One region of the Heyndrickxia sp. FSL W8-0423 genome, then DNA from elsewhere that is predicted to be linked to it. Evidence: riboswitches for the same ligand, from Rfam matches in the RefSeq annotation. Region 1 holds a riboswitch; each other region holds the start of a gene.
The links. Region 1 has a riboswitch for S-adenosylmethionine ahead of MKY81_RS06875 (SDR family oxidoreductase). Riboswitches for the same ligand answer to the same signal wherever they lie in the genome.

Region 1 (8,211 bases):
TATTCGTGCTCGTTTCATTTTCATCATCCTACTCTTTTTGTTACAAAATAAATAAAAACTCATCTCTTTTTAGTATATATTACAACTTTTTTGAAACAAATAGGTATACTACTCAACTCGTTCTACATAGAAAATCTGGCCATAGCCAGACCATTATAACTTATTAATTCTAACGACAATATCATACCGCTTTTGATTGTAAAAATCTAGTACTATTGAATTTTTGTCGCATTTCATCAAAACAAGCTACCCCCAATAAATGAATCCAAAATAATCATTATATTATTCACTATGATGCATTTATTTATGCATAAAAATGAAACCCCTATAAAAAAAGTACTAGTCCTCACATTAAGGCTAGTACAAAAATTACAAATTAATTATTTTTCAAACAATACCACTCCGCGTTCTTTAAGAAATTGCACAGATTCAAGTAATGAATGTTCATCGATCTGGTACACCTCTTGTACCGTCGTTTTCCATTTATTAAAATCCTTCATTTGAATTTCTCGGATATTTCGGTAGGTCATCACCTTTATCGTGTGATCTCTTAAAAAATAGCATTCATGCCCATTAAATCGGACAGCTGAAATTCTTCTCATCGTTGTATTAGCATCATCATCAACGTAGGATTGTTGAATATCTTCTATAATGTCTGTCTCAGATAACGGCGTCCACTCAATTTCCTTTTTTACGAAGGATTTCCCATTCGAACGGCGATCAATTTCGAATTTATCCATCGTTTTTTGGGTAAAAGCAATTTCTTCACCAAAACCATGTAAAATATGTTTTCTCTTTGCTTCTAGCTCAACTGGCTTCATAATTGGTGAGCCATAACCAACATCCACATAATATTGCCTTTGATCAAGCGTCACCATAATGGCTAAATGGCCCGGGTTTACCCTTACTAATGAACAAGCAAAGCCTAATCGGGATAATAGTCGGGAAAAATTCATGTTTAATGTATAGCACGTTCCTCCCCAACCTTTTTCCTTTAAGTTTTCTACAAAAACCTCAATTGGGGGAACATAGTTTGAATGCTCTTGAAAATAATGAAACTTACTGAAGGTTTCATAAGGAATTCGTGATAAATGTTGTTGTATCAACCGCTGCAAATAATTTAAAGATGGAGTTTCTTTTTCTAATTTTAAATAGTTTAAATAGTCCTCGATTGTTTGTTCCACATTTACCACTCTTTCATTATGCCATTAAGAAAATATATCTTTTATTCATTCTCGCAAAAAGTGAAAAATCCTGCAATATGATTGAATCGTATGTTAGAAAAACTTAATATTAATCTATTTTTTATTTCTTTATATATTTATAGACATAGGAAACAAGGAATTTGTTTCATTCTTTTTTTCTTTATTGAATACCCCCTTTTATATCCGGCCAATGTCTGGAATTTTTTGTTATAAAAAATTAAATTGACTTTTCTCATGCATTTGTGTAATTTAAATAAATAAGATGTAACGTTAATTTCATATTGTATCTCTTATAAAGAGTAGCGGAGGGACTGGCCCTATGAAGCTCGGCAACCTTTCATGATGATCATGAATCGGTGCTAAATCCTGCAAAACACTTGTTTTGAAAGATAAGAGAGGACGATTTCTTGTATGATGAGGCCTCTTTTAAATTGAGTGGCCTCTTTTATTTGTTCTTTTCTAAAAGGTCGTTGCTTTTCTGCAGCGGAAAGGAACGGTCCATTCTCAAAAAACTAACTTTACGAAAACAGCCTTTATTTTTAAGGAATGAAGAAAATCATGGAATATTCCATCATCATATCCAATTATTCTTATAAGAATAATAAATATATTGTTTAGATTTAACTGAAAAAGTGGTCATTGTACAGGATATTGCGAATGTCGTTGTTTTTTTAGCATCAGCATTTTCCGACTATATAACCGGGCAAGGAATTAACGTAACAGGTGGAATGACAATGAACTAAGGAGGAATTAATGTGACAAAACAACAAGAAAAAAAAGGAAGTCTTCTCGCACTATTACCATTATTAATTTTTGTACTTCTTTTTATCGGAACGGGAATTCTTGCAAATGATTTTTCCAAAATGCCTTTAAGTGTGGCGGTCATTATCGCGGCTACAGTCGCATTATTAATGAACAGGAAGGAATCATTAACTAAAAAGATTGATATCTTTTGTAAAGGGGCTGGACATTCAAATATTATTTTAATGTGTGTCATCTTTGTTTTAGCCGGAGCTTTTGCCGGTGTTGCCAAGGAAATGGGAGCGGTTGAATCAACGGTCAATCTCGGATTAACCTTGCTTCCTGCAAATTTATTAATGGTGGGACTTTTCATTATCGGTTGCTTTATCTCTACCTCGATGGGAACTTCTATGGGTACCGTTGTCGCATTGGCGCCAATTGGGTTGGGGATTGCCACACAAACAGATATCCCTACAGCATTAGCTATGGCCACCGTTGTTGGCGGAGCGATGTTTGGCGATAATCTTTCAATGATTTCAGACACAACGATTGCTGCTGTGCGAACACAAGAAACACAAATGAAGGATAAATTTAAAGTGAATTTCTTTATCGTTTTGCCTGGTGCCATTGTTACAGCCATCCTTCTTGGAATCATCACCCTTGGAAATCATGCAAGTGTTGCCGGCGATCATCCGTATGAATTGGTAAAAGTTTTACCTTATGTAGCTGTCTTAGTCGCCGCTCTACTCGGAGTCAATGTTTTAATTGTACTGCTGGGGGGAACCATTTTTGCTGGAATCATCGGAATTGCTTATGGATCATATGACTTTCTAGGATTTCTACAAACCGTTGCAAAAGGCGTCATGAGTATGGAAGACATTGCGATCGTGGCAATTTTGATTGGTGGTTTAGTGGAAATTATTAAATATAATGGCGGAATCGATTATCTATTACACTTTGTCACTAGTAAAATTAGGTCAAAAAAAGGTGCCGAGTTTGGGATAGCCAGTTTAGTCAGCGTTGCGGATATCGCAACGGCAAATAATACGATTTCCATTATTATTACTGGACCATTAGCGAAAAATATCGCAGATGAATATGAAATTGACGGAAGAAAATCAGCAAGTATTCTCGATCTATTTTCTAGTTGCTGGCAAGGAATTGTTCCATACGGAGGTCAATTGCTCGCAGCTGCCAGTATTGCTTCCATTTCACCAGTGAGCATACTCCCTTATTCTTTCTATCCAATCTTGATGGGAATTTGCGGGGTGATAGCGATACTAGTCGGATATCCAAAACTTCAAAGAAAAAAGGCTATTCTTACTAATCCGCCTTTAAAAGAAAAGTCTTTATAATGTGTTATAATATAAAGATAATTCAAAATCTAACTTAATTATTATAGGAGTGAATATATCATGGTACAAAAAATGAATGTAGAAAGCTTTAATCTTGATCATACAAAAGTAAAAGCACCATATGTCCGCTTAGCTGGAGTGATTCATGGACAAAATGGAGATGTCATCCATAAATACGATATCCGTTTAAAGCAACCAAATAAAGAGCATATGGAAATGCCTGCGCTTCATTCACTAGAGCATTTACTAGCTGAAAATGTACGTAATCATCTCGATCATGTAGTAGATTTAAGTCCTATGGGCTGTCAAACAGGCTTTTACCTTGCCGTCCTTAACCATGATGATTATGATGGGATCCTTGACGCGTTAGAAAAAACATTAAATGACGTATTAGAGGCAAAAGAAGTTCCAGCTTGTAATGAAATTCAATGTGGCTGGGCTGCAAGTCATAGCCTTGAAGGCGCCCAAGAGCTTGCTCGCGAATTACTTGCGAAGAAAGACGAATGGAAAGAGATATTCGCAGATTAATAATCGTACAAACAGGCTGCTTTTCAATAGAAAGGCAGCTTTTGTTTTGTTTAAAATTGGTTTATATTTTCAAATTTTCATATATAATAGAGAAAATAACATTGGGGTGCTTTTATGGATATTGAGAAAATCTATGGCGATCTGCCTACTTTGGAAACTGACCGCCTCATACTAAGAAAAATAACCGGAGAAGATGTAGAGGATATGTTTTCTTATGGGTCCAATGATGAAGTATCGAAATACGTGTCTTGGGATACGCATCGTACGTTAGAAGATACAAAGGAATTCATTGATTTTGTTCTTGGACAATACAAAAACAAAAAGGCCGCACCATGGGGAATAGAATATAAAGAAAATGGCAAATTAATTGGAACCATTGAATATATCGGGTGGCAGCCCCGACACAATAGTGCGGAAATCGGCTATGTTCTTCACCAAGAATACTGGGGAAAAGGAATTACAACGGAAGCTGCCAAGGAGTTACTGGCATTTGGATTTAATAAAATGGAACTAGTTCGTGTTCAGGCAAGATGCTTCACTGAAAACATCGGTTCACAGCGAGTAATGGAAAAGATCGGAATGTCGTACGAAGGAACGACTAGAAAAGGGATGTTTATAAAAGGGAAACACCGCGATTTGAAGGTATACTCGATATTAGTAGAAGAATTTTTAACAAGTTAGAAGCAGCCTAAAGTAAGCTGCTTCTATTACTGTTATGAGAAATTTTCGCGATACCATTTCACGGCGTTCATCACTTCTGCTTCTGTTAGTTGATGGCCATAGTGGTCCCAAAACATGGTGACATTTGCTTCTTTTTCTTCAAGCATTGTTTTTAATTCCTCAGTTTCAGATGTACGAATTAACGGATCATTTGTGCCTGCCCCAATAAAAATTGGTGTATTTTTTAAAGAAGGAATGTTTAAATCTCTTCTTGGCACCATTGGATGGAATAGAATCGCACCTTGTAACGCTTTTTCAAAATAAAAGAGCAAGCTTGCAGCGATATTTGCTCCATTTGAATAGCCAACCGCAACAATATTTTTACGATCAAAGTCATGTTCCTTTGCCGCTTCATCAAGGAAGTTAGAGAGTTCCTTTGTTCTAAATTCTAAATCCTCTAAATCAAATACTCCTTCACTTAATCGTTTAAAAAAACGTGGCATTCCATGCTCAAGCACATTCCCTCTTACACTTAACACGGGTGCTTCTGGGTCAATCATTTCGGCAAGCTGTAATAATGAATGTTCATTTCCACCTGTTCCATGTAGTAACAATAATACAGGTTTCGAACTGTTGGTTCCCTTTTGAAAATAATGTTTCATGTTTCATTCACTCCTTTTACTTGGTGTAATCGGTGGTAATACCGTTTCTAGCCGTTCTCTATACATTTCATATCTTGGAGGAAGCATTAATTTATCACCTAGATTATCCACTGGCTCGTCAATCATAAAACCTGGTGGATCAGTTGCAATCTCGAATAAGATTCCACCTGTTTCGCGAAAATAAACGGAATTAAAGTAATTACGATCTTGAACAGGTGTTACTTGATATCCTAGTTCATTTAAATACGTTTGCCATTGAATTTGTTCCTCATCATCTTTCGTTCGCCATGCAATATGGTGTACCGTTCCGACCCCCATTTTCCCTCTGCTACCATAAGGAGTGCGTTTTACATCAATGATATTGCCAATATCTGCTTCGGATTTAAATCGGATATATTCTTCATCCTCCCCCACCTTTTGCAAGCCTAGGTTTTCTTCTATTAATCTCATTGTTTGATTAGGTGAGCTTGAAAATAGTGTTGCGCCGGCAAAACCTTTGATTGCTACTTCGGAATGGATTTGACCAACACTCCATTCACTTGTGTTGCCTTCTTCTCTTTCCACGATTTCCAATAGTAATCCATGTGGATCTTTAAAAAGAATGGATTCTTCATCGAAACGTATAATGGTCATAAATTCAATATTGTGTTCGTTTAATCTCCTTTTCCAAAATGGTAATGCACCTGTTGGAACCGCGTAGGATGTGACTCCAACCTGCCCATCTCCAATTTTACCTGGATAGGCATTTTCCCAAGGAAAAAAGGTAATAATTGTACCTGGGGTGCCGTTTTTGTCCCCAAAGTACAAATGATACGTGCCAGGATCATCGAAGTTTACCGTTTTCTTTACTAATCGAAGGCCTAATATATCGGAATAAAAATGGACGTTTTCTTGCGGATCACCAACAATCGCAGTAATATGATGGATTCCTACACTTTTCATATGTGTATCTCCTTTCAAAAGAGTAATTTATGTCAATGCGAAATTATCTCGAATTCGAGATAATTATATAAAAAATTTTCCCCTTCGTCAAATGAAGTTATCGATTCTTGGTCATATACTTCAAAAATTTATATACAGCCAGGGGTTCCTTTTACATTTTTGACCTTCTAAACAGAAAATCTATATACAAGCCGGCTTTCCTTTTACATTTTTGGCCTTCTACTCCATAAATCTTTATATAAAGCCGCTTTCCTTTTACATTTTTGACCTTCTACTTCATAAATCTATCGCATTCCTATCCTTATTATAATAAAAGACGTGTAACCGGATCACACGTCTTTTCCTTCTTCCTACGCTTTTGCTAATGTTTCTTTCAAGCTGCTATAAACTTCATTCCACAACTTTTCATCTTCGGTAAACGCTTGAGTGATTTTCTTGAACACTTCTTTTTGTTCTGCCTCAAAACGTTCATCCTCTTTAGGCGGCAATACAGAACGTAATTCCGTTACGAATTCTTGTACTTTTGGTGCGCGTGGTCCCCAAACGGCTTTTTCTTCTCCATTTTTATCGATAAAAATAAAAATCGGTATGGAGCGTGCTGTTCCGTTCGTTAAATATTGATCCATTAACTCAAGGTTTGAATCACGTAAAACCATGCGAATTTCGATATTAGAAGCCTCCGCTATTCTCATAAGGATTGGCTCGTTCATCATTGCATCTCCGCACCAATCTTCCGTAATCACAATAGCACGAAGCTCTTTTGCTTTCAATTCCTCAAAAAATGCTTGATCAGCTTCTGAAACTTGGAAACGATTATAGATTGATTGCAGGCTTTCTTTATGTACGTTCATCGAATCAACAAAGTCTTGTACTGGAATTCCTTTTTCAAACCATTCGTTTAATGTTGGCATATTTATCACTCCTATCCGTTATTGATTTAAAAATATCATAAACCATTCAATATTTCATTTTTGAACTCCGAACTATCCAATTTTCTCATCATTTGTTTGGCTATGCATAATGTTTAAGCTTTTTACTTTTATATAATGCTCTTTGCAAAAATAACCTAATAATTTATCGGTTTCCCAGTCATAAACGGGATATACAGTATCAATTTCTTTTCCAGCCTTTTTCAAACAATATGAACATGTTGTTTTAATATCAAAGTGTGCTTCACACATTGTTTGGTTTCACCCTTTACAATTTAATTATCCACGGAATATATACCCACCTTTCTGAAATTAAAACAAAGGACAGAAACTATGTTCTGTCCATATTTTTTAGCGCTTATTTAATTCCTGAACTAATAACTTATTCACTAAAGGCGGATTAGCTTGACCTTTTGTCGCTTTCATTATTTGCCCGACTAAAAATCCAACCGCTTTCGCTTTTCCGTTTTTGAAATCATCAATGGATTGTTGATTGGATGCTAATACTTCATCGATAATTTTCAACAACGCACCTTCATCGGAAATTTGCACAAGGCCTTTTTCTTTTACAATCTTTTCAGGATCGCCGCCATTTTCTACGAGCTCCTTAAAGACGGTTTTGGCAATTTTGGAAGAAATCGTTCCATTTTCAATGAGCTTGATCATGCTAGCAAGGCTTTCCGGAGTTAATGGGATATCATGCAATTCTTTTTGCTCTGCATTCAAGTAGGCAGAAAGTTCACCCATGATCCAGTTAGAAGCTTGTTTCGCCTCTCCTCCTGCCGCAACTGTTGCTTCGAAGAAATCAGCCATTTCCTTCGTTACGGTTAAAACGTTCGCATCGTATGCTGGCAGGCCAAGCTCTTCAATGTAACGTTTTTTCCGCGCATCCGGCAATTCTGGTATTTCGGCACGGATTCTTTCTTTCCACTCTTCATCGATAAAAATGGAAACAAGGTCCGGTTCAGGGAAATAACGATAATCATCTGAACCTTCTTTTACACGCATCAACAATGTTTTACCTGTTGCCTCATCAAAACGGCGTGTTTCTTGATCGATTACACCACCTGCAGATACAACTTCGATTTGGCGTTTTTCCTCATATTCTAGCCCTTTACGTACAAAGTTAAAAGAGTTTAAGTTTTTCAATTCCGTCTTTGTTCCAAATTCTTTTTGGCCTACCGGTCGA
Region 2 (8,211 bases), 2.6 Mb from region 1:
ATGGGAAGGGGCTATTACTTTTTTCTTACTTTATTCCAGGCGTGCGTCATATTACTAGTATCTTTTCAGGTATTACACGAATCCCTTTTAAAACATTTGCGATTTTTGCCTATATCGGGGTCTTTATTTGGGTTGGTACGTTCATTAGTTTAGGTAATATTTTCGGGCCAAAATGGGAGTCTTTTCATAATGAGGCGAAAGTATATGTTACCCTTGCCTGCATTGGCATCGGCATAATTTATCTAGCCTATTATTTAATTAAAACGAACAGAAAGAAAATTAAAGAAAATATCCTTTTATTAATTGAAAATACATTTAATCGATTCAATAGTTTTTTAAAAACAAAGCTAGTGATATTTGGGGCATTAATTGCTTTCATTGGTCTCATATTTTTAATTGTTGGAATGATTCAAGACTTTATTGCTAATGAATTTGAGCAGTTTAATTCGATTACAAATACGATCATTATGTATGCATTTAATGAACGTTGGAAACCTGTGATGACGCTTTTCAATTCTATGTCTAATTGGAAAGTACTTTTGGTATTCATCCTCTTTACTGCCGTTTGGATATCCGTTAAGGGGGGAATTAAGCGGATTGAATTCCTTTATTTTTTCCTGAGTATACTAGGGGCTGTCTTTTTAGGAAAGGGGCTTAATATTCTTTTCCATTACGTGACACACGGAAAAGAACTGTTTAGTCAATCCTTTCCAAATGAACAAGCATTAAGTTGTTCTATTATATATTCGTTTTTTATGTACGAAATCATTCGTCATAGTAAAAGTACTTTACTTAATTTACTCACTTTTTTGATCGTTATCTTTATTTTATTAGCAATCGCTGCGAGCGAAATTTATTTAGGGATCCATGTTCCGAGCGATTTTGCCGCCGGGTATGCTTTTGGTGGAGTTTGGGTATGTTTTATGATTCTATTATTAGAAGTCTCTCGACTGATTAAGTTGATTAAAGAAACGGATTTTAGTAAGCAGCCAAAATGATAAAGAGGTGTGTGAATTTTTTGTGATTACGAAGATTGTTGGGTCTAACTTTATTGGGTAACTTGGGTTTTAAAATAAGCGGAGAATCTCCGGTTATACTGTAGAATAGAGCTTGGTTTGGGGGATTTAAGCGGAAATTTTCCGATTAAGCAAAGCAAAATTACCCTTTTTTGCGTTTTTTGGGTTAATAGCCGGAAAACTTCCGGCTATTTAAGCTGTTTTCAATGCTATTATGCTCATTAAGGGAAATTTCTCCGCTTATTCAAATTCGTTTTAGCATCTAATATACTTGTCGTTTTGTTTAAAAAAAGACTTAGAGAAAAATACATCTCTAAGTCTTTTTGACTGTGAATTATGATTTTCCTTTATGCACCTCACAAGTAAACCCGTTAAGGTTGGACCGATTTCTTTCTGTTCATTAAATAGATTGATATTCGAGTCGTTTCTTTGTTGCTGAATGTTGGATGATGTCCACAAAGTCTTCAATCATCGCACTTGCGGTCGCCAACTTTCCAGCTCCGGGACCTTGAAGGGTAATTTTTCCGACTAAACTTGCTTCTATTGCAACGGCATTTTCAACACCTTCAATGGAATAAAGGGGATGATTCGAATCAACGATGATTGGCTGAACGGAAGCTACTAAAGAGTGATCATTGAAGGTAATTTCAGCAATATGTTTAAAACGTTGTCCTCGTTTTTCCGCTTGTTTAATCTGTTCCTGTGTGATAGATACGATCCCATCAATAATTACTTCTGACCAATTCGGTTGTTGATTAATGACTAATTGACTTAGTATCATTAATTTATAAAAAGCATCGATTCCGCTAATATCATTCGTTGGATCAGCTTCCGCATATCCCTTCTTCTGTGCGAGTTGGAGCGCTTTATCAAATGAAAGCTTTCGTTCTCTCATTTCAGTTAAAATAAAATTCGATGTTCCATTTAATATCCCTTGTATTTTGGTGATACGATTTACTTGTAATAGCTGTTTAATCGTTCGAATGATTGGAACTCCTCCAGCTGTTGTTGCTTCAAAGCCAATTTTGGTTTCATTTTGCTGGGCCCTTTGAATTAGTTCATGACCGTGATTAGCAAACATTTCTTTATTAGCAGTAACAACATGGATGCCTTTTTCAATGGCTTGGAGTAAATAGGATCTACTTGGTTCCTCTCCTACAATTGCCTCGAATATCACGTCCAAATCCGGAATATTGATGATATCCTCAAAATTGGTTGTCACAAGAACATTCGCATCAATCTTTCTCTCTTTTGTTTGATCACGAATGAGAATCGCGACAATCTCAACTTCTTTTCCCAATAATTTTCTAAGCTGTGTTTGATGTGAGTGAATGGCACTATAGACACCCTCACCCACCGTTCCAAAACCTAACAATGCTACTTTAATAACTGTCATTACAACCTCCCACCTGCCTTTACCAATCTTCAATTCCTTCATCGGGAAGGCATTTTATACATATCATAAACGGCACCACATATTTACTAGTTATGGAAATGCGGTGCCTGACACCTTCGATTAAACTGTTACACTTGTTGCTTTAAGAATGGCTTGGTTCAGATCGGCTGTGAGATCTTCAACGGCTTCTAGTCCGACGGATAAGCGAATTAGTTCTTCGGTTACACCTGAAACTTTTAATTCTTCGGCGCTTAACTGTTGATGTGTAGTCGATGCTGGGTGAATGATTAAAGATTTAGCATCTCCAACATTCGCTACGTGTGACCATAATTGAATATTATCAATGACTTTTCGCCCTGCTTCTCTGCCGCCTTTAATTCCGAAATTGACAATCGATCCGAAGCCGCCTTTTAAGTATTTAGCTGCTCTTTCATGTGATGGATGTTCTTCTAAACTTGGATGATTAACCCATGCAACTGCAGGATGGTTTTGTAAAAATTGTGCTACTTTACCCGCATTTTCAACATGCTTTTGTACACGCAAGTGTAATGTTTCCAAACCTTGTAATAATAGGAACGCACTATCCGGACTTAAACTTGCACCGAAATCTCGCAAAATTTGTACGCGTAATTTTGTTGCAAACGCCGCTTGTGGAACATCAACACCATAACGGAGACCGTGATAGCTTAGGTCTGGTTCTTTAAAATCCGGGAATCGGTCACTGTTCCAGTCGAATTTCCCACCATCAACTACAACACCGCCAATCGTTGTTCCGTGACCGCCGATCCATTTTGTAGCTGAATGGATGACCACATCTGCTCCCCATTTAATAGGGTTTGAAAGGTATGGAGTACCAAATGTGTTATCAATAATCAGTGGAACACCATTTTCATGAGCAACCTTCGCGACTTCTTCTACATCAAGAACGTGCAGGCTAGGGTTACCGATGATTTCAGCAAATACTGCTTTTGTTTTTGATGTTATCGCGGTTCTAAAATTTTCTGGGTCTGTTGCATCAACGAATTTTACGTTAATTCCATACTTCGGAAGGGTATTAGAAAATAGATTAAATGTTCCACCGTATAAATTTCCGGCAGCGACGATTTCGTCTCCTGCACCAGCGATATTTAGAATGGAGAAAGCAATTGCAGCCATTCCTGAAGACAATGCAACAGCAGCAGTTCCGCCTTCTAATAGGGCAATTCGCTGTTCAAACACATCAACAGTTGGATTGCCGATTCGCGAATAAATGAATCCTTGCTGTTCTAATGCAAATAAACCTTGTGCATGATCTGTATCTTTAAATACATAGGATGTGGTTTTATATACAGGAACTGTACGTGACCCTGTTGTTGGATCTGGTTCTTGCCCTCCGTGTAGTAATAATGTTTCGGGTTGAAATTGTTCGTTTGTCATTTTACATTCCTCCAAAGTTTTTGATTTTTTCTCTAGGCGAGCCGAGAAATTCCTGAAGTGTGATCGTTGAAGTGGGATATACGAAGGGAAGCAAAAAGCCCTCTTCATAAGAAGAGGGCTAATCAATAGGTTCCTCCCCTTATCTTTCAGATCTTTAAAGGATCTGTAGGAATTAGCACCTTTTCAAGCAAAATGCTTGAAGGTTGCCGGGCATCAAAGGGCCTAGTCCCTCCGCCGCTCTCGATAAGAGTGATTCATTTAGTTTTTTTAGAAAATTTTAAATTGCTCTTGTTTTGCATTATAGTAGACGAATTGTTACTTCGTCAACCTTTTTTTATAAAAATTTTTTCTAAGAATAGACGGTGACCGTTCCTTTCCGCGGGGAGGAAGTCGAGCCTCCTCGGCGCTAGCGCCTGTGGGGTCTCGACCTTTTCTCTATATCCCGCAGGAGTCAGGTTCCTTCCGCTCCAATCCACTCTGCGCTTTGTTAAAAGTAACAATCCTTCAGAAAAAGCGATATCATTTAAACCGATGCTTTAATGGCTTCATCAAATTGCTTAATGATATCCTCAGCATCCTCAATTCCAATCGAAATACGAACAACTTGTTGGTTGATTCCTATGTTCTGCTGTTCTTCGAGTGAAAGTGCTCGGTGGGATGTGCCTAACGGATAGGATACGGTCGTTTCAACTCCGGCTAACGTAGGTACAATTTTCACCCAGCCCAACGATGAAAAGAATCGATGGATGTCACATGTGTCAGCTAATTCAATTGTGACAATTGCCCCATTTCCTTTACTGGAAAGATCGGTGGGATAATAGACTTTTTTGATATTTGAATTTTGATAGAGTGCGTCTGCCAATTGTTTCGCATTTGCGGATTGACGTTCCATCCGTAATGCTAATGTTTTTATGCCGCGACAAGTTAGCCAAGCTTCAAAAGAACTTAAATTACTTCCGAGATTCACTACTTTTTGACGTGCTTTCGTCATTAATTCCTCGGAACCAACAACAACTCCCGCCGTCACATCGCTATGGCCGCCTAAATATTTCGTCGCACTATGAGCGACAATATCGATGCCCTCCTGATAGGGATTTAGCAAATATGGTGTGGCAAAGGTATTGTCTACCATTGTATATAAATTATAATCCTTACCTAGTTTTACTAGTGTATCAATCTGTTCCACACGTAAAAAGGGATTTGTAACCGTTTCGGAATATAATAGTTTTGTATTTTCCAGTATTGCATCTCGGATGGCAGTTTGATCAGCAAAGTTTACAAAGGATGTTTCAATTCCTAAATTTTTTAATTCTTCCTTTAACAAATGGTGTGTACCACCATAAATATCTTCAGCCGCAACGATATGATCACCAGATGAAACAACCGATAACAGACCAGCTAGTATTGCTGATAGCCCCGAAGAAGTAGCTACCCCACTTGGTGCCCCTTCAAGGTTTGCTACCATTTGTCCTAGTTCATCCGTGTTTGGATTGCCCGTTCTCGAATATAAGTAAGATTCATCACCTTGATAAAAACCTTCAAGCTCTTCTAATGAACTAAAAGTAAAAGCAGAAGTTTGAAAGATTGGTGTCGTTTTACTACGAATATGATTGGTCTTTTTTAATGAATGATGAACGATTTTCGTTTCAAATGATTGATCCACTTTGCCAGCACCTCTAACTATAGGATAATTTTAAATATTTTAAATTGTACGCCCGATCTATATTTTTGTCAAAAAAATGATAGGGTTATCCCTATCATTTGGCTGTTTTATAAAATTGGAGACAATAATCTTGAGACAGATTCCTTGAATCGAATCGATTTCGGTCGTTGCAAATAGTCCTCTAATGTTAATTCTCTTGATTTTTCCATATCTGCTTTATAAATCAATTCTAGTCTTTTAGAAAGATGATGGCTATACAAAAAGGCATTCACTTCAAAGTTTAAACGGAAACTTCGATTATCAATATTCGCAGTACCAACTGTTGCTATTTTCCCGTCAACTACGAGCATTTTTGCATGAATGAATCCATTTTCGTATATATATACTTTTGCACCTGTTTTCAATAATTCCCCAACATTGGAATATGTAGCCCAATAAACAAACATATGATCAGGCTTGTTCGGAATCATTAAACGAACATCCACCCCAGATAAAATCGCGATTTTAAGTGCATTCAATAGGCTATCATCTGGAATGAAATATGGAGTTTGCATGTATATGTATTTTTTCGCCTCATTAATCATCTTAATATAACCGTTTTTAATTTGCTCCCACTCTGAGTCAGGTCCACTGGATACAATCTGAACATCTGTGTAGCCGACAGATTGTATATCGGGGAAAAAACTTTCTTTATAACGAATTTCTTTAGCCGAGGCTTGATTCCAATCTAATACAAAACGTGTTTGCATTGCATAAACAGCTTTTCCCGTTATTTTCAAATGGGTATCCCGCCAATAACCGAATTTTTTATCCAACCCCAAATACTCATCACCAATATTAAATCCACCGATATAGCCAATACTACCATCGATAATCGCAAGTTTGCGGTGATTTCGGAAATTGACACGTAAATTCAGCATCGGTATTTTTGCAGGAAAAAATGCCGCGACCTCGCCACCGGCTTCAATTAATTCTTTAAAAAATTTCCGTGGAAGCTTTCGCGAACCCATGTCATCATATAAAAAACGAACTTTGACCCCTTCCTTGGCCTTTTCAGTAAGCAGTTCAACTAACTTTTGACCTAATGAGTCATTTCGAACGATGTAATAAACAAGATGAATGTGATCGTTTGCCCTCTTTATATCTTCAAATAAAGAGCGAAATTTGTCCTCACCATCAATAAAAATTTCTACCTCATTATCATGTGACATAATCGCATCATCATTAACTAGAAGCATATAAACTAATTCTTTATATTGCACAGTCCGCTCATCATGAAAGGGGAAAGAATTATTTCTTAACAGTTCAATTTGACGATGGGCGATTTCCTTTATTCCAATTTTCTCCTGATCTTTCCAATAAAAGATTCTTCTTCTGCTCAAGTTTTGTCCAAAAACTAAATAAATAATGAATCCTGCTACAGGAATAAACAACAAAACTAACAGCCAAGCCCATGTTGCACCTATGTTTCGCCGTTCTAGAAAGATGACGGCACCCGATAAAATAAAGTTTAAAATAAAAAAAAATGCCAATAAAATAGTAATAATTGTCATCTTGAACTCCTTTAACAAGATACGTTATTTCTTTTTGTTACGATAGTTTCGTACAGTATGTCCGAAACTATCGTAATTAAATAATTACCTATTTGAGAAATAGCGGAAACTTATTCCACTGTATCATAACACATATTTTAATTTCTAACATCATAAATACAAATACTAATTATTTACATGCAACAATCAGATAACAATAATTCCGCAAAAAAAAGAACCACATAAAGTGGTCCTTTCATTTAAAAATTAATATAGTTTCTAGGGTTTACAGCATTTGAATGGGATGCTGTCCATGGTCCGATATAGAATTCAAAATGTAAATGTTGGCCATAGGCTTGTCCAGTGCTTCCCATATAACCAATGACTTGTCCTTTTCGTACTGTTGCATTTTCACCAATGGTACGAGAACTCATATGTGCATAAACTGTCGTATAAATTTTTCCGTTAACAGAATGGGTAATGAAGATACAATTTCCGTAACTTGAAGAAAAATATGAACGAGTTACTACTCCATCACCGGCAGCCACGATAGGAACTGTTCCTCCCTTAGCAATATCTATTCCTGAATGGAATCCATCTGCATCGAAAGAGCGTCTACCAAATTCAGAAGAAACATAGCCTTGTGCCGGACGTGTAAATGTTCCGGATGAAACAGCTGGTGTTCCGGAAGATTTTCCTCCGCCACTGCTCACGCTATTTACACTATTACTACTGTTTCCACTATTCCCGCTGCCGTTTGTACTATATGAGCTTTGTTGTTTCTGTGCAGCTGCTGCTTCTGCTGCGGCACGTTGCTCTTCTGCAATACGATCCTTTTCTAATTGAATCGCTTTTTCGATCGCGGATTTTTGTGCAGAAAGGATTGCATTTTCTTCCTCTAAAGACATTTTATCATGTTCTAGTTTTTTCTTTTGTTTTCCAAGTTCTTTCAATATCACATTTTTTCTTGATTTTTGTTGATTTAATTCAGCTTTCATCGCTTGTAACTTTTGTTGCATTTCTTGAAGATTATTTAGTTTTTTTGTTACATCTGCTTGCTTCTTTTCTAACTCCGCTTGATCTCTTTTTTGTTCATCAATGATTTGCTTATCTGCATTGACTAATGTAGTAACGGCGGATACACGGTCAAGTAAATCCGCAATGCTGTCCGCACCTAATATAACATCT
Region 3 (8,211 bases), 1.4 Mb from region 1:
TACAAGCATATCAATTAAGGGATAAATTAGAATATATGGCGGTATGTACAGCCATCGATTATATGGATGAAAATGATTATGAAGAAATCAGTCGTTTAATTGAGGAAGAACATAAGGTGTTAGTAGAAAAGAATGTAGAAGAATATGTAACTGCAAACAAACAATTTCATTTATTAATAACGAGAAAATGCCAAAACAAATTTTTAAATAGTTTTATTGAGACACTTATTAACCAAACTAGCATTTATTTAATCCTATATGACGATTTTTTCGAAAATCCTTTGCAGAAACCTTATAGTCCAAAGGAGCACAAACGAATACTTGAATTAATTAAAAACAATAAAAAAGATGAGCTTAAAATTGAGTTAAGCAAACATTTCGAACATGCATTGGAAAGTGTAGATAATCAGTATAGGGGATATCAAGAATTGGATGAGATTTTTTAAATCTATTAAAGGGTTAGGTAATATTTACTAACCCTTATTTAGACAAATCCACGTATCGGGCCTTCACTACTCTTTCTAAACTTTCTGGCTCCAACTCAATTTGCACGCCAATATTTCCTCCGCTTACAATAATTGTATCTAGTGTTCGTGCTTTTGCATCAATAAAAGTAGGAAATAATTTTTTCATACCGATCGGGGAACAACCACCACGGACATATCCGGATACTTTGATAATATCCTTTACTGGAATCATTTCTATCTTCTTTTCCTCTGCAGCCTTTGCTGCTTTCTTTAGGTCAAGCTCAGCATCAACTGGTATGATAAACACATAGTATGCCTTGCTTGAGCCTTGGGAGATTAGGGTTTTATATACGACTCCATCTTCTCTTCCAATTTTTTCAGCAACTGACACTCCATCAATTTTCCCGTCATCAGTTGTGTAAGTCATCATTTTATATGTGATTTTTTCCTTATCTAGTATTCTCATCGCATTCGTCTTTCCTTTTTTCATTTCTTCAGCCTTCCTAAGTTCCAAGTTGAATTAATTTTTTTGAATATCCCACAATACTACATTTTTAGTCTACCTTTAGGGTTTATTGGTTCAACGACTTTCTATACCGTATAAAAAACAGGGTCTTCACTTCGCTGTTTTAGATCAAAGAATAACTAAAACAACTACGAGATATAAAATGATATACGCGAGATATAAATAAACTATATTGAGATTTAAACGCTTACACATTATTCTTAGCATATCGACTAGTTTATTGTTATTTATGAACCACTGTATAACAAGTGCAGCAAGAGCTAATCCTAAAATAATTTGAAGTGCGAGATTATCGGTTAAACATTCAAATAAAGGAAGCAGTTTTAATGCAATCGTGAATGCAACAAAGGATAAAAAAGACTCAAACGCTTTATTAGGTTGTACTTGCCTTTCTTCTTGTAATGGATTCACTGTCCTTTTCCCTCCTCTTTATATATTAATTTTCTTATTATTTTCTCCACTGTAGATTCCCAGTACTGAATTGATGTAGGTCCAGTATAGTCTTTATTTTTATAATGGACTGACATATTGTAATAAAAACGTTTCTTTTCAGCGTAACTATAAGAATTTGAAACCCAAGATCATGCATAGGAAGGTTTAAAATAGAATTGGTAAAATCTATTTCTACCCAAGCTGAACTATCACAGAAAGATGCCGCAAAAGTGGTTGACTTCTTTTTAGAACTAATTACGCTAAACTATATATTAATTTGCCAAAATCTTATCTAATATAACTTGGTTTTCATATCCATCTTGAATTGTTGGTAAATCTCTATCTAATTTGTCAAAAATAATATATTCATATACTTTTTCCAAAAACGGATAAAAAGCAGGATAATAAGCCTTCGCTTCTAAAGTAAGATGAACAGGAATATTCTCTTGTTGAAGAATATGGATTTTTTTTAATGGTTTACTTCCTTTTCCATATTTAAGAGTATTATCATTCATCAGCACAATCGTTCCCGCACTACCAAATATCCTTAATTGGGATCCGAATCCATGGTTTACCCCTGAAAGCAGTTGAAGGGAAAAAGTAGAATTATTCTTCATCTTTCCATGAATGAAAAAAGCATCATCTGCATCCCGAAACTCACCTGCTCCTTCTGGAACATGTGTGTGTACAAAGCCATTAATTTTTTCTATTTCATCACCTACTATCCATCTCATTACATTCGATCATATGTGATCCAATTGCACCTAACATTCCACCAAATTGTTTTTTTTGCGCCATCCATCCTCTACTTGTTAAGTGAAGATGCTCATATTGTGCACTCGAAATATGATAATCAAAATGAATAAGATCCCCAATATTGTTTTGAAATAATTTTTTCATTTTTTGCCTGATAGGAAGAAATCTCCATTCAAAATCTATCATTACTTTGGCGGAATAGTGTGTCGTTAGTTCTATTAATTCTCTCGATTCATGGCGATTCATTGTAAATGGCTTTTCGCAAACAATATTAATTCCTTTTTTTAGTGCTGTTTTAACCATATTATAGTGAAACGGAGGCAATGAACTTACAAATAATAGATCGAGTTCTTCATAATCTATCATTTTGTTCCAGTTTCGATAATGTTTAGGAATAGTTGATTCACTAAATATTCCATCTGGGATTTGATGACGATTCATCGTGCAAACTGCAGTTAATTTCATCCTAGGATGTGTTTGAATAATGGGAGCTTGAACCCACTCGCATCACGGCTCTCCTCCTCCTAAATTAAGAGCAGTAGATTTTGTCTACTGCTTCTAGATTGTGTTTATTTACGAAATTACTTTTTTGTAACAAGACCCCTGCCTGTGAAGTTCGCAGAAACTGGTGTTTTCCCAACTTCCCTCGCCCAAACAGATACTTAACCAATATGACATAAAACAATCAGAATTTAAACAATTCAATCAAAATATATACGTTCATCTGAACTATTTGCTATTCTTATTGCCATCTCAATTTGTGATTTAGTATTTCTGGCTTCTGATAGTTCAGGTAGTTCATTTTCAGCAAAAAAGCTTACATCACTGGTTTCAATTCCTTCTAAAGACATCCCGCCAATAATTTCGCATTGGATGAAAACTTTATATACATGATAAAGTGAAGGTGGATGTGGATGATACTTTTTATCTAGAATTCCTAATAGTTTAACTGCTTTTACATCGTAGCCTGATTCTTCCTTTACTTCTTTAACAGCAACTTCGCTTGGCGATAATCCAATGTCCGCCCATCCTCCAGGTAACGCCCACTTGTTATCTGTCTTTTCTTTGACCAATAGAATTTTCTTATTTCTTAAAACAACAGCTCGAATATCTACTTTTGGTGTTTGATAGCCTGTTTCATTTGCAAATAAATCTTTTATAAAGGTTGTATCCATATTTGTCTGATTGGATAGGATTTCTATACTAATCTTTCTTATTAATTCAAATCTCTCCTTGTCATAAATATCATTAGAATAAGTTAACCCTGCTTGGGCAATTGCTTGTAACTGTTTCACCCATTCTAGCCATTTTAGTTCCATAATCATTCACCTTTTTATTTCATTTTTCTAATTTACATTTAGTTTGCTGTAAAAGCATAGACTGACAAAGGAATAATTTTATTTACTTTAATATGCTCTTCTAGCATGTTTTTTTCAGATTGAAGGAGTTCTTTAAGCTTTATAGGTAGTTCACCATTTTTTTGTAGTTCTTCATCAAATTCTGTTAAAACATTATGTATTTCCCATTGACCATCTTGTATATCTGGGGAAAAAATAGATGTTTCATTCGTGATTGTCCAACCAGCATGTTTTGCGATTTTTATTATTTCATTTGGGGTAAATAATGTTCGTACATTTGATTCACTGTTGTCCTTAAACGACTCAAGTTGTGCTTGAATAAGAATAGATAAAAAATGAGAATACTGTTCAATTTTATGAATGTTTGTATCCCATTCTGCAAAACATAATTTTTTTCCCCATTTTTTAATTTTGCTCAGTATTTCAAATAATTCTTTTTTTGACTTTAAATACCACGAGCAATGTGATAATACGATACAATCAAAATATCCATCTGGAAAATCTATTTCAGGGGACAGTATATCCACATTAAAGTTCATATTAATCTGCTTACCTAACTTTGAATGTGTTAAATACATTGCAGAATCACCTAATGATACCGGACTACCGTAAGATTCAGAACCAATATCTACTCCTTGAACTAGACCACTTTCTCCTACATAATAGGCAAGCACTGCTGTTGTATCCCCTTGACCGCAGCCTATTTCAAGGACCTTATCCCCTTTTTCAATTTCCCAAAACTCAACTAGTTTCATACGATGCTTTGTTTGTATCCTTTGAATATCCCGCATTTCTATATTTGCAGCCATACAATCAACTATGGTCTCTAATACTTGTTTATTCATCAATACCCTCCAAATACAAAAAGATAATTTCAAAAAATCCTTTGATATATAAAACTTCGATAATCTATAAAATAATCCTTCTTTTTAAACATTCAATCCACCAAGCGGAATAGGCGTTTCAAAATGGCTTTTATTTCAGCCAATTCTAGTGCTAATAGTAAAATATGAAAAACCTTATTTCGTAGTTTACGAGAATAAGGTTTTTCATATTTTAAACAGGTATTCTCCTATTTCGATGTTGTCTAGCTGGATGATGTTCATGTAAAAAATCATTTCCAAATAATTTTTTCCGGAATGTCCCTTCTTCATATTTTTTTCTGACTAATCCACGCTCTTGTAGAATTGGTATGACAAATTCTACGAAATCCTCAAAGGTTCCAGGCGTAATCGCATAAGCTATATTAAAACCATCTACTCCCGTTACTTCTACCCATTCCTCTAATGAGTCCGCAACTTTCGTTGGAGAGCCGACAATAACTGGACCTAATCCACCAACCCCAACAAATTCTGCTACTTCTTCTACAGTAAACTCTGAGTATGACTTCAATGCTGACTGAATAGCATCGTTTTTCACATATTGAATTTTCTCTTGTGGATTAAGTTCCTCTAAATTGAGTCCAGTCCATCCGCCAACTAATGCTAGTGCACCTTCGTAGCTCGCGTATTTTTTGTATTCATTATATTTCGCTTCTGCTTCTTCTTGTGTCGGGGCGACAATTGGGGTAATAAGAGTTAGAATTTTTATTTCTTCTGGTTTTCTTCCAGCTTTAATAGCTTCTTCCCGAAAAGCTTGAACTGTCTTTTTCGTACTTTCCATTGTAGTTGCGCCAATGAAAACTAGCTCTGCATGCTTTGCCGCAAATTTTCTGCCTCTAGAAGATGCACCCGCTTGAAAGATAACAGGTGTTCTTTGAGGTGATGGTTCACATAAATGCGCACCTGGAACTTTATAATACGTACCCTCGTGTTCAATATCATGAACTTTACTCGGATTCGTATAGATCCCCTTCTCTTTATCTACAATAACGGCGTCATCCTCCCAACTCGCTTCCCATAATTTGTAGACAACATCCATATATTCATCAGCAATATCGTATCTATTATCATGACTAAGCTGTTTATCAAGGCCGATATTTAATGCAGCACTATTTAAATAGGAGGTAACAACATTCCAGCCGATACGCCCTTTCGTTAAATGATCTAAAGTAGAGATTCTCCTGGCAAACGTATATGGATGTTCGTAGCTTGTTGAAGCTGTTAATCCAAATCCTAGATGTTTTGTTACTTGAGCCATTATTGGAACGACAAATGCCGGATCGTTTACCGGTACTTGTGCACCTTGGCGAACTGCAGGATCCCTTGAGCCTTGATAAACATCATAAGTACCTAACACATCAGCTAAGAATATCGCATCAAAACAACCCTTTTCCAAGACCTGCGCAAGATGAGTCCAATATTCTGCATCTTTATAAGTAGAGGAGCGATCTTCTGGGTGTGACCATAAACCAGGGGATTGATGACCTGCACAATTCATATCAAAAGCATTCAAATAGATTCTTTTTTTTACCATTTTCAGACCTCCTAAATTTTTTACAAAGATTGCGCTGTAAATTGTTTGAGCTGTTTAATCGACTTAACAAATCCGTCAACCTGCTCAGATAATCGTTGAATCGACTCAATATGTGTCAGAGGATTTCGTTTATTGGATTTGTCAATAGCACTTTCTAAAATATAAATTCCTTGTAAAGGATTTCCCTTTAATGTTGTTATGAGTGGTTTTAATGCATAATCTAGAGCGAGTAAGTGCGCACCACTGCCTCCTACCATTACAGGAAAAACAGGTTTTCCCTTAAGTATTCTTTCAGGCAATAAATCAATTAATGTCTTTAATACACCTGTGTAGGATGCTTTATACACAGGTGATCCGATAATGACGCCATCTGCATTTATAATCGTTTGTGCCAAATGATTAATATCCGGACTGTCATAACGGCTATTTACTAAATCTAAAGGTGAGAAATCGACAACTGAAGCATACGAAACAGAAATCCCTTCTTTCTCTAATAAAAATTGAACATGTTTCAACACAAGATCTGTTTTGGACTTATCAGATGGGCTCCCACATAAAATTACTACTTTACTCATATCACTAACCTTCTTTCTTATAAAATTTTTCAAGCAAAAAGTCCCCTTTTCAAAAAGAAAAGAGGACTCCTCAATGCGTCATCTCTTATCTTCCAAGCGAATGCTTGCTGGAATTAGCACCTTTCTACCTAAGTAGAGGTTGCTGAAGCTTCTTCGGGCCAGTCCCTCGGCTTCTCTGGATAAGAATTATTTAATTGTATTAATAATAATATTTGAACATTTAATATGTCAAGATTAATTCTGACTTTTTTTATCTGAATTATAAGTCTTGTTGTTGGTCTACACCCTCTGTTCCATATTATGCAGCTTCCTTCATTTCTAATTTTACTTCTTTTTTCTTTTTCACAGGAGATAGGATTCGTTCCAGCCAGCCCATCAAAAAGTCTGCAGCAACTGCCATTAATGCAGTCGGAATCGCTCCAGCCAATATTATGGACGAACCGTTCGTTACATTCGTACCGCGGACAATAATATCACCTAGTCCACCTGCTCCGACAAATGTTCCGATTGTTGCAATCCCAATTGCGACAACTAGTGCGTTTCTGAGACCTGCCATAATAACGGATAATGAAAGTGGCAGCTCAACCATTCTTAGTATTTGAAATTTCGTCATCCCCATCGCTTTTCCGGACTCCAACAAGAATTGATCGACATTAACAATTCCTGTATAAGTGTTCTTTAAAATTGGCAAAAGTGAATATAGAAATAATGAAAGGACTACTGTATTTGTTCCTAACCCCATAACTAACATTAGGACCGATAACATCGCTAAGGCAGGAATCGTTTGGATAATATTTGCAAGTGAAATTACCCACGTACTAAGCCTGCGGTATCGCGCAATGATGATTCCAAACGGAATAGCAACAATCGCAGCAAAAATTACCCCGTATGCTGACATTAGAAAATGTCGATAAAACTGTTCCCAAACATATCCACCATTGTGAGCGTAATAATCAAATAATCCTTGTATCGTATTCAATTCACACACCTCCAGTCTTACTCAAAATAGTTATTTTCCTCTAAAAACTCTTTAGCAACAACAGAAGGCTCTTTCATTTTCCCATCGCTTTCATAATTCAATTGCTGCATTTTTTTCGTACTAATCTTTCCAACCAGCTTTTGTAAGATTCCTTTTAGTTCAGGATGTTTTTTTAATACATCATTTCTAGCAACAGGCGATGCGTCGTAAGGTGGGAAGAAATGTTTGTCATCTTCCAGTACCTGAAGATTATATGCATTGATTCGGCCATCCGTTGTATAAGCTAAAACAACATCCATTTTTCCGCTTTGGACTGCTTTATAAACGAGACCGATTTGCATTGGGAAGGTTTGACCGAATTCGAAGCCATACTCCTTCACAAAACCTTCGTAGCCATCCCCTTTTCGTTTTAACCATGAATTATCAACACCTAAACTCAAGTCTTTCACCATTGGTTCTAATTGGGAAACTTTTGATATGTTATTTTTTTCAGCAAAGTCTTTCGTTACAGTAAATGCATACGAATTGGCGAATCCATATGAATCAAACCATGTTTGATCAAAACGTTTATCAAATTCTTTCTGAACAATTTTTAATGCCTTTTTTGGATCGTTCACTGGATCCATCCCAAGAGCACCCGGCAAATCGGTACCTGTATAGCGTGCAGCTGAGATATCAACATCCCCGTTAAGCATTGCTTTAT
Region 4 (8,211 bases), 1.2 Mb from region 1:
GACCTGACAGTTCTGGATGCATATGAAAATGCCTGCGTTGTTCAATTGTCCAAGCTTTTAAGGCTGAATCTACTAGTTTTGTCTGTAACATGATGAACCCTCCGAAATTCTTTATTGAGTATTTAATTAGACATAAGGTGCAATTCTTCCTGTTTCATGGATATTATTTTAAAACGGTCCATAATGAATTGCTTGGGCGATGAGTAGGAATACGACACTGATTCCGATCTCGATAAAAATAAATGGCAGTACCCATTTGAACCATTTCGTAAATGGAATGCCCGCGATAGCAAGGCCGGCAATTAATACCCCTGCCGTTGGAAAAATAGAGTTGGTGATGCCATCCCCGAGCTGAAATGCCAATACGGCTGTCTGTCTAGTTACACCAACTAAGTCAGATAGCGGAGCCATGATAGGCATCGTAAGCGCGGCTTGTCCACTTCCAGATGGAACAAGAAAGTTAAGGAAAAGCTGGACAAAAAACATTCCTACTGCGTTTAATGCGGGTGATAACTGACTTAAAAGGGAAGAAGCATAATACAAAACGGAATCCATTAATTTTCCATCTTGGAATACAACGAGAATGGCTTGTGCGAAACCGATAATTAATGCGCCACCAATTACTTCCTTTGCTCCATCCATAAAGCTATCCGCCATTTTGTTTGGATTTAATTTTCCAATGATTCCGATGAGGATACCGAACAATAGGAACAAACCGGCGATTTCTGTAATATACCAACCGAATTTTAAAACCCCTGTAATCAATACAACAAAGTTAAGTAAGAAAACAGTAAGGACCCACTTATGGCGAGTTTCTAACTTTACATCAGATGCAATTGTGTTTCCTTTTTGGAAGTTTCCTAGGAACCGTAGTTCTGGCTGTGCTTTAACTTTTTTGGCATAGCGGTAAACGAATAGGACTCCTGCGATATAAAATGTAGCAAGCAATGCCAGTCGGAGGCCAATGCCTGAGAATGTTGGTAATTCTGCAATGCTTTGTGCGACCCCAACATTAAATGGATTCATTATGGCACTCATAAATCCAATATTTGCTCCGAGAGAAACAATCGCAAATCCGACCATTGCATCGAATCCTAAGGCTATTGCCAGTGGGGTGATAATCGCTATATAGATGATAGTTTCCTCTGCCATACCCATTAAGGTCCCACCTGCTGCAAAGAACAACATAAGAACAGGAATAAGTAGCAGTTCACGATTGGCGAGCTTTTTTGAAATCGTCAGTATCAATGCATCAAGAGCACCTGTCGCCTTTAAAATACCGAAAGAACCACCGACCATTAATACGAAAAAGATTATTCCAGCACCTTGAATCATTCCCGTATGAATACTAGTGAATATTTTAAAAAAGCCAACCGGAGACGAGTCCGTCAAATGAAACGAATCAGGAACAACGATCGTTCGGCCATCCTTATCTACTCGATCATATTCCCCCGCAGGTACAATGTATGTTAATACAGCAGCAATAATAATCACGAAGAAAATAAGGACAAAAGCATTGATATTTCTAACGTTCTTCTCCTGATCTTGAGGAGGGGACTGATTTTTTGGTTTAAATTGAAGAAGAGTGTTGGGCATTTTGTAAACTCCTTTTTAAATAATTGATATGAATTTTTATGCAACCAATTGTAATATATATTCATTGGTTATGCAAGAATAGTTTAATATTTTTGTATTACCAAAGAAAGCCTATCACTCTTATTCAAAAAAAGTATTGACAATTAATGATTAATTTTATAGTATTAAGTAAATTTTAAATTGAATAACTTATCCAGAGAGACTGAGGGACAGGCCCGATGACGTCCAGCAACCTTCTATATATGAAAGGTGCTAATTCCTGCAGAATGTTATCATTCTGAAAGATAAGGTTTAGATAGACGCTAACCACTTTCGGATGATTGTGGTTTTTTTTATTGTCTAGCGCAACCAACCTGAAAGAACATTTGCTTGTCGGGGCTAAGCAAGGCGCTTACGCTTTTCGTATTGGTTTTTGAAAGGGGAAAACAACATGCTTGTACTAGAAGATATCCACAAATCGTATGGAAAAGAGAATAAGGTTCATGCATTAAAAGGAATTAATTTGAAAGTAGAGAAAGGGGAAATCTTTGGGGTTGTAGGATTTAGTGGTGCTGGAAAAAGTACTCTCATCCGTTGTGTGAATTTATTAGAACGACCTACTGCTGGAAAAGTGTTAATCAATGGTGTGGATCTCTTATCCCTACAACCAAGTGAATTACGAAAACAACGAAAGAAAATCGGGATGATTTTTCAGCAATATAATTTATTGCATTCGAAAACCATTTTCCGCAATGTGGCAATGCCGCTCATTTTAGAAGGGAAACCGAAGGATGAAATTCAGAGGAAAGTCACTCAATTATTATCCTTTGTCGGGTTAGAGGATCACATGGATAAATATCCCGAACAACTATCTGGAGGGCAGAAGCAGAGGGTTGGAATCGCAAGGGCGTTGGCAACTGATCCCGATATTCTTCTTTGTGATGAAGCAACATCAGCCCTTGATCCGAATACGACGGAGGCAGTGCTGGAATTATTACGCAAGGTACGCGATGAATTAGGAATTACTATTTTGATGATCACTCACGAAATGAATGTAATACGCGATATTTGCGATAAGGTAGCGGTCATTGAAAGAGGAATCATTGTTGAACAAGGTTCGGTAATCGACGTGTTTACTGAACCGAAAACGGCTATTGCAAGAAGCTTCGTACGAACCGTTTTGAACGATACCATTCCTAAATCGGTACAAAAGCTGATTGAAAAGAGCAGTCAAGCGAACCCACATGGTATTTATCGGATTATTTTTAAAGGGGCATCAACGAATATACCATTATTATCGAATATAGCCAAACAGTTTTCAATCGATTTGAATGTTCTTCATGGAATGATAACGGAGCTCCAAGGGAAACCTTTTGGAAATTTAATTGTAGAACTAAAAGGAGATGCGGATGAAATCCATCGTGCCGTCCATTACATACAAGAGCATGATGCAGTAATTAAGGAGGTGACAGAAGATGGCTTTTGATTGGAGCTGGTTCTGGCCGGAATTTTTGACAGCTATAAATCAAACCTTCTATATGGTAATAGTCGGATTAATTATTTCGATTATTATTGGTTTGCCCATCGGGGTTGTGTTAGTTATTACAAGAGAAAATGGGATTCTTGAGAACAAAATTATTTTCAATATTCTTAATGTCATCATCAATATTTTTCGTTCCGTACCGTTCATTATCCTAGTCGTGGCCATTATCCCCTTCACCCGATTAGTGGTCGGAACGTCGATTGGGACGACGGCAGCAATTGTCCCACTTGTTCTCTATACAGCGTTTTATATCGGTCGATTAGTTGAAAACTCTTTACTAGAAGTGGATCACGGTACCATCGAATTAGCACAAGCGATGGGTGCAACACCGTGGCAAATTATCTGGAGATTTCTACTTCCCGAAGCCCGAAGCTCGTTAGTTCTAGCCTTAACGATTGCGACCATTGGATTAATTGGTGCTTCAGCTATGGCAGGAGCTGTTGGTGGTGGAGGAATCGGTGATTTAGCGATTACGTACGGATATAACCAGTTTAAGACCGAAGTAATGATTATTACCGTCGTCACACTAATCATTTTGGTTCAACTCGTTCAATCACTAGGAAATATTATTGCGAAAAAGTTAAGACGAAAATAAACCACATCAACGATTGTAAAAGGTCATTCTTTTTATAATAAAAAACTACATGGAGGAATCAGGAGTATGAAAAAACTAGCAATTATTTTACTCGGCTTACTAATTATTCTCGCCGGGTGTGGATCAAACAGTAGTTCAGGAAAAAGCGGGGACAGCAAAACAGTGAAAGTAGGTACATCGTCAGCAGAAGTTCCAACATGGAATCTCGTTAAAAAACTGGCAAAAGATAAAGGAATCAATATTCAAATTGTAAAATTTGATGATTATGTTCAGCCTAATCTCGCTTTAGACAGTGGAGAAATTGATATTAATGCATTTCAAACCGTCGTCTATTTTGATAGCTTCAAAAAGGATCGTAAATTAGATTTATCCGCAATCGGGACGACTAGCATTTGGCCAATGGGAATGTACTCTAAAAAAATTAAAGACATTAATGAAATCAAAAATGGGGACCAAATTATCATCCCGAAAGACCCTACGAATCTAGGAAGAGCCCTCTTGCTTATGCAAAAAGCTGGTCTTATTAAATTAAAAGATGGCTTTACTGGCGCCGGCGGAGTAGAAAATGTTGTTGATAATCCTAAGAATCTTAAAATTACACCGGTTGATGCAGGACAAACAGCTCGTGGCTTAGACGATGCAACAGCATCAATTATCAACTGTGATATGGCTATCAATGCCGGATTAAATCCTTCCAAGGACCCGATATTTGGTGAAGATGCCAGCAATAAAGCCTATGTAAATATTATTGCTGCCCAAACGAAACGCAAAAATGATAAGACTTTACAACAAATTGTGGATATTTATCACGATGACGAGGTGACAAGCTTCATCAAAGATCATTTCAAAGGTGCGGCAGTTCCGGTTGTTAAACCAGTTTCTTATTTAGATGACTATAAACAAAACTAAAATGATACGATGGGCTGTTTATTTCTATTAAACAGCCCTTATCTATTGATCGTTAGGAGATTACGAGATGAAACAGGAATCCTTTTTTGATGTCGCAGTTATCGGTGCCGGAACGATGGGAATGGCTGCGGGTGCTTTTTTAGCTAAGCAACAGGTAAAGACTTTACTGATTGATGCCTTTGATCCACCCCATCATCATGGCAGTCACCACGGAGGGACACGGATGATCCGTCATGCATACGGTGAAGGCCGGCAGTATGTGTCCTTAGTTCAACGAGCCCAGCAATTGTGGACCGAGTTAGAAGAGCAGAGTGGGTATAAAATATTTGAAAAAACGGGCGTGCTAGGATTGGGACCGAAAGATTCGGTATTCCTTCATGAAACCATCGAAGCAGCAAAGAAGTATAATCTGCAACTGGAAGTCTTATCCGGAAACGAAATTAAAGAAAAATGGCCCGAAATTCACCTTCCTGAACACTATATTGGTTGTCTTGAAAAAGAATCAGGACTTGTCTATAGTGAAAAGGCTATTCAGGCATATAAAGAAATGGCTTTAGAAAACGGAGCCAAACTTGTCACGAATTCGCCTGTCCTTGAAATCGAAATGGATAATGAAAATGGGATTAAGATGATTACAGCTGATGAGGAATTCTACGCAAAAAAAATCATCGTAACAGTAGGTGCATGGGCATCGAAGCTTTTGCCAAATCTAAAGCTTCCGATTCAACCCGTACGGAAAGTAGTAAGTTGGTTTAAAACACCAAAAGGCAAATTTGATATTGGCCATTTCCCATCCTTTTACGTAGATGATGTCGATAAAATGTTCTATGGTTTTCCAAATATTGATGGCACGGGAATCAAGTTGGGAAGAACAGACGGCGGGCAACCGATCGACCCTGATCAACATTCTCAAAATTTTGGAGCCTATGAATCGGATGAAGGGGAGCTTCGAGATTTTCTGCAAACTTATCTTCCTGAAGCAAATGGATCGCTAGTCGAAGGAAGGACTTGCTTAATGACCCAATCCAGTGATCATCATTTTATTATCGACACACTCCCTGAAAATGATCAGGTCATTCTGGCATGTGGATTTTCTGGACATGGTTTTAAATTTGCGAGTGTCATGGGTGAAGTGCTCAGTCAGTTAGCTGTGAATGGGAAAACGGAGCATGATATTTCATTGTTTGCTTTGAATCGATAGTTTTGAGAAGGATAGAAGGGGGATGTGAACCGGTCATTTTCTATTGGGGAATTGAAATGTATTATTCTTCGAGAGGATAGCTGTTTGCTATCCTCTTTAAATTAGCCTTAATAAACATTTTGCTTTTCTTTCCTGAACTTAGGCATTCGGGCAGAAGGAACAAACATTATCCGCTTTTCCTTCTCAAATCATCTCACTATGCATATGAATCACTCGGTTTCCGCATTTTAACCATGTCGACTATCTTATCGTTATATAAAATTTCTTCTAAACATAATAAAACCAACAAACGAATTTTTAAAACTTTAGTTCCGAATGTTGGTTAATATTATTTCACTTTATTTCATTACTTCAACATTTTAAAATCATATGAATGTATCGATTTTCCTTTAACTGATGAAATAATTTTATCTAATCCCTTAATGTTAATTTCCTTTAGTTTCTTTCCGTTAACCAATGAATATATTTCAATGTAATATTTATCTTTTCTTTTTTCATCATATCTTGTTAAATACAATTTATCATTTTTAAAGAAACTTTCCTCACCATGCCTTACTCCATCCGTTACAGGATTATTTATAGTAAATTTCTTTTCAATTTTATTTGATTTGGTATCAAAAGTTATCACTTGCCCTAATCCATCAATATAATATAGTTTATTTTCAAATATATATGAAGAATTTCTTGTATTAAATGGGAGTGTTGCAGTGATATTGTCACTATTTTTATATTCAATTAAGTTGAATTTATCCTGTTTTAATGTTTTCTTATTTATACGAAATAGTACAGTATTTTCATTAGTATCATCGATATATTCACTTAGTATTAGGTAATAGTAGGATTTATCACTTATAATTGGCGACAAACCGTCAAATTCTAAATCATTTTTATTATCTAGCATAACGATATCTTTTAACGCGAATTTATTAGGTGATATTAATAACTTACGGAGAACATATTTATTCTTAACTGAATCTTGAGTTAAAATTGGAACTTCATTATAATCAACTCCAGAAGTTAAAATATAATATGGCACATTCCCCATTTTAAAACCTTTTTCATTTCCATAATAGACATTGGAATCATAATTACCATTTTCATTTCTACCACTATTAAATAGTGTAAAATATATCTTTTGTTTTTCGAGATATCCTGATTTATCACCAGTATGTTGTTCTTTGTTCATTTTAAATTCCTTGTATGTATTTCCGATTAATCGAATCTTATTTTTATCTGCTAATAATAATTCATTGTCATGATTAACCATAGTTCCCAATTCCAAACTTTTCATTTTATACCCGGTAGCTTTACCTTTATCATTTATAAACACAGCATAACTTACACCTTTATTATCCACATCTTGATCAATGGTTGATGAAAAGTAGATCACAGCTTGTTTATCGTTTAAGAAGTCTTTCTTTTTAATATCTTCATTTTCAATAACTAGTGAAGAATCAATTTTGTTATAAAAGTTTTTATAATATATAAAACATCCAGCTACTATTATTAACAATATAATTAATCCAATAATTATTTTCTTCATCCAAAAACACCCTTCGTATATAAAGGCAATAAGCTTATTAGATTACTTATTTCCTTTATCTTTTTATATATTTCGAACTAGTTTAGTGTCTTTAGCATCTCATACATCTCTCGGATAAACACCTAATCCCTTATCTTTATCTAAATCTAGTTTTGCTTTTAATTTATATGCTGACCATATTAATCTAGAACAATTTTTAGCTCCCTTATGACCTGTTGTTCTATTAGTATTAAAATCCCCTTTATTTTCTATTTATAACAATTACTATACATTATCCCTTTTGTTTAGAAATGATTCAAAATTACCAAATTGATGCCAATTTTGATTGCAATCTATTATCAAGGGACTGTGCTAAAATAGTACAAATTTACTGTTTATTTTACTAGAATCATGGAGAGGTGATCATAAATTATATCTTTTATTGTGATATTTTTTAACTTCTTCATAACCATCATTAAACCACTGTTGAGTATACTTCTTACCACATTCACAACTAAATTCCTTATTTCTGCCTCTTCAATAGTAAATACATAAAATACGGTGCCCCGATTAATGCCACCATGATCCCGGCTGGAATCCCGCTAGGTTCGATAAGATTTCGACCAATGGTGTCTGCGAAGAGCAACAGCCAGCCGCCGATTAGCATCGAAACGGGAATAAATAATTGATTTCGCGGACCGACTAATGCTTTTGCGATATGTGGAGCCATTAGACCGATGAAAGAAATGCCACCCGTCACCGAAACAGCAGACGCTGCAAGCGCAACAGCAGTTAGTAGTAAGACGATCCGTTCCTTTTCAATTGATACTCCAACTCCTATCGCGACTGGTTCACTTAGCCCAAGA

Region 2: linked by a shared signal. The riboswitch ahead of MKY81_RS20450 (O-acetylhomoserine aminocarboxypropyltransferase/cysteine synthase family protein) and the one ahead of MKY81_RS06875 (SDR family oxidoreductase) in region 1 are both predicted to bind S-adenosylmethionine.
Region 3: linked by a shared signal. The riboswitch ahead of ssuE (NADPH-dependent FMN reductase) and the one ahead of MKY81_RS06875 (SDR family oxidoreductase) in region 1 are both predicted to bind S-adenosylmethionine.
Region 4: linked by a shared signal. The riboswitch ahead of MKY81_RS00620 (methionine ABC transporter ATP-binding protein) and the one ahead of MKY81_RS06875 (SDR family oxidoreductase) in region 1 are both predicted to bind S-adenosylmethionine.

The regions. Positions count from the first base shown of each region.
Region 1 covers NZ_JBBPBE010000001.1:1,357,336-1,365,546, reverse strand. Annotated here, with positions in the region: gene MKY81_RS06885 (diacylglycerol kinase) at 1-18, opposite strand, end outside; gene MKY81_RS06880 (arylamine N-acetyltransferase) at 381-1,184, opposite strand; SAM riboswitch class I at 1,493-1,601, shown strand; gene MKY81_RS06875 (SDR family oxidoreductase) at 1,838-1,948, shown strand; gene MKY81_RS06870 (Na+/H+ antiporter NhaC family protein) at 1,961-3,301, shown strand; gene MKY81_RS06865 (S-ribosylhomocysteine lyase) at 3,362-3,829, shown strand; gene MKY81_RS06860 (GNAT family N-acetyltransferase) at 3,944-4,510, shown strand; gene MKY81_RS06855 (alpha/beta hydrolase) at 4,543-5,151, opposite strand; gene MKY81_RS06850 (ring-cleaving dioxygenase) at 5,155-6,093, opposite strand; gene MKY81_RS06845 (thioredoxin family protein) at 6,444-7,004, opposite strand; gene MKY81_RS06840 (hypothetical protein) at 7,077-7,274, opposite strand; gene gatB (Asp-tRNA(Asn)/Glu-tRNA(Gln) amidotransferase subunit GatB) at 7,374-8,211, opposite strand, start outside.
Region 2 covers NZ_JBBPBE010000001.1:4,000,203-4,008,413, forward strand. Annotated here, with positions in the region: gene MKY81_RS20440 (VTT domain-containing protein) at 1-998, shown strand, start outside; gene MKY81_RS20445 (homoserine dehydrogenase) at 1,417-2,412, opposite strand; gene MKY81_RS20450 (O-acetylhomoserine aminocarboxypropyltransferase/cysteine synthase family protein) at 2,533-3,828, opposite strand; SAM riboswitch class I at 3,965-4,078, opposite strand; gene MKY81_RS20455 (trans-sulfuration enzyme family protein) at 4,352-5,491, opposite strand; gene cls (cardiolipin synthase) at 5,599-7,044, opposite strand; gene MKY81_RS20465 (murein hydrolase activator EnvC family protein) at 7,284-8,211, opposite strand, start outside.
Region 3 covers NZ_JBBPBE010000001.1:2,757,446-2,765,656, reverse strand. Annotated here, with positions in the region: gene MKY81_RS14045 (GntR family transcriptional regulator) at 1-446, shown strand, start outside; gene ybaK (Cys-tRNA(Pro) deacylase) at 481-957, opposite strand; gene MKY81_RS14035 (hypothetical protein) at 1,102-1,404, opposite strand; gene MKY81_RS14030 (Gfo/Idh/MocA family protein) at 1,698-2,159, opposite strand; gene MKY81_RS14025 (Gfo/Idh/MocA family protein) at 2,140-2,646, opposite strand; gene MKY81_RS14020 (NUDIX hydrolase) at 2,883-3,500, opposite strand; gene MKY81_RS14015 (class I SAM-dependent methyltransferase) at 3,539-4,384, opposite strand; gene MKY81_RS14010 (LLM class flavin-dependent oxidoreductase) at 4,596-5,954, opposite strand; gene ssuE (NADPH-dependent FMN reductase) at 5,975-6,529, opposite strand; SAM riboswitch class I at 6,612-6,715, opposite strand; gene MKY81_RS14000 (ABC transporter permease) at 6,828-7,508, opposite strand; gene MKY81_RS13995 (osmoprotectant ABC transporter substrate-binding protein) at 7,526-8,211, opposite strand, start outside.
Region 4 covers NZ_JBBPBE010000001.1:124,738-132,948, reverse strand. Annotated here, with positions in the region: gene MKY81_RS00630 (M20 metallopeptidase family protein) at 1-91, opposite strand, end outside; gene MKY81_RS00625 (YfcC family protein) at 169-1,596, opposite strand; SAM riboswitch class I at 1,783-1,887, shown strand; gene MKY81_RS00620 (methionine ABC transporter ATP-binding protein) at 2,027-3,061, shown strand; gene MKY81_RS00615 (methionine ABC transporter permease) at 3,051-3,713, shown strand; gene MKY81_RS00610 (MetQ/NlpA family ABC transporter substrate-binding protein) at 3,780-4,622, shown strand; gene solA (N-methyl-L-tryptophan oxidase) at 4,690-5,823, shown strand; gene MKY81_RS00600 (hypothetical protein) at 6,170-7,366, opposite strand; gene MKY81_RS00595 (FecCD family ABC transporter permease) at 7,869-8,211, opposite strand, start outside.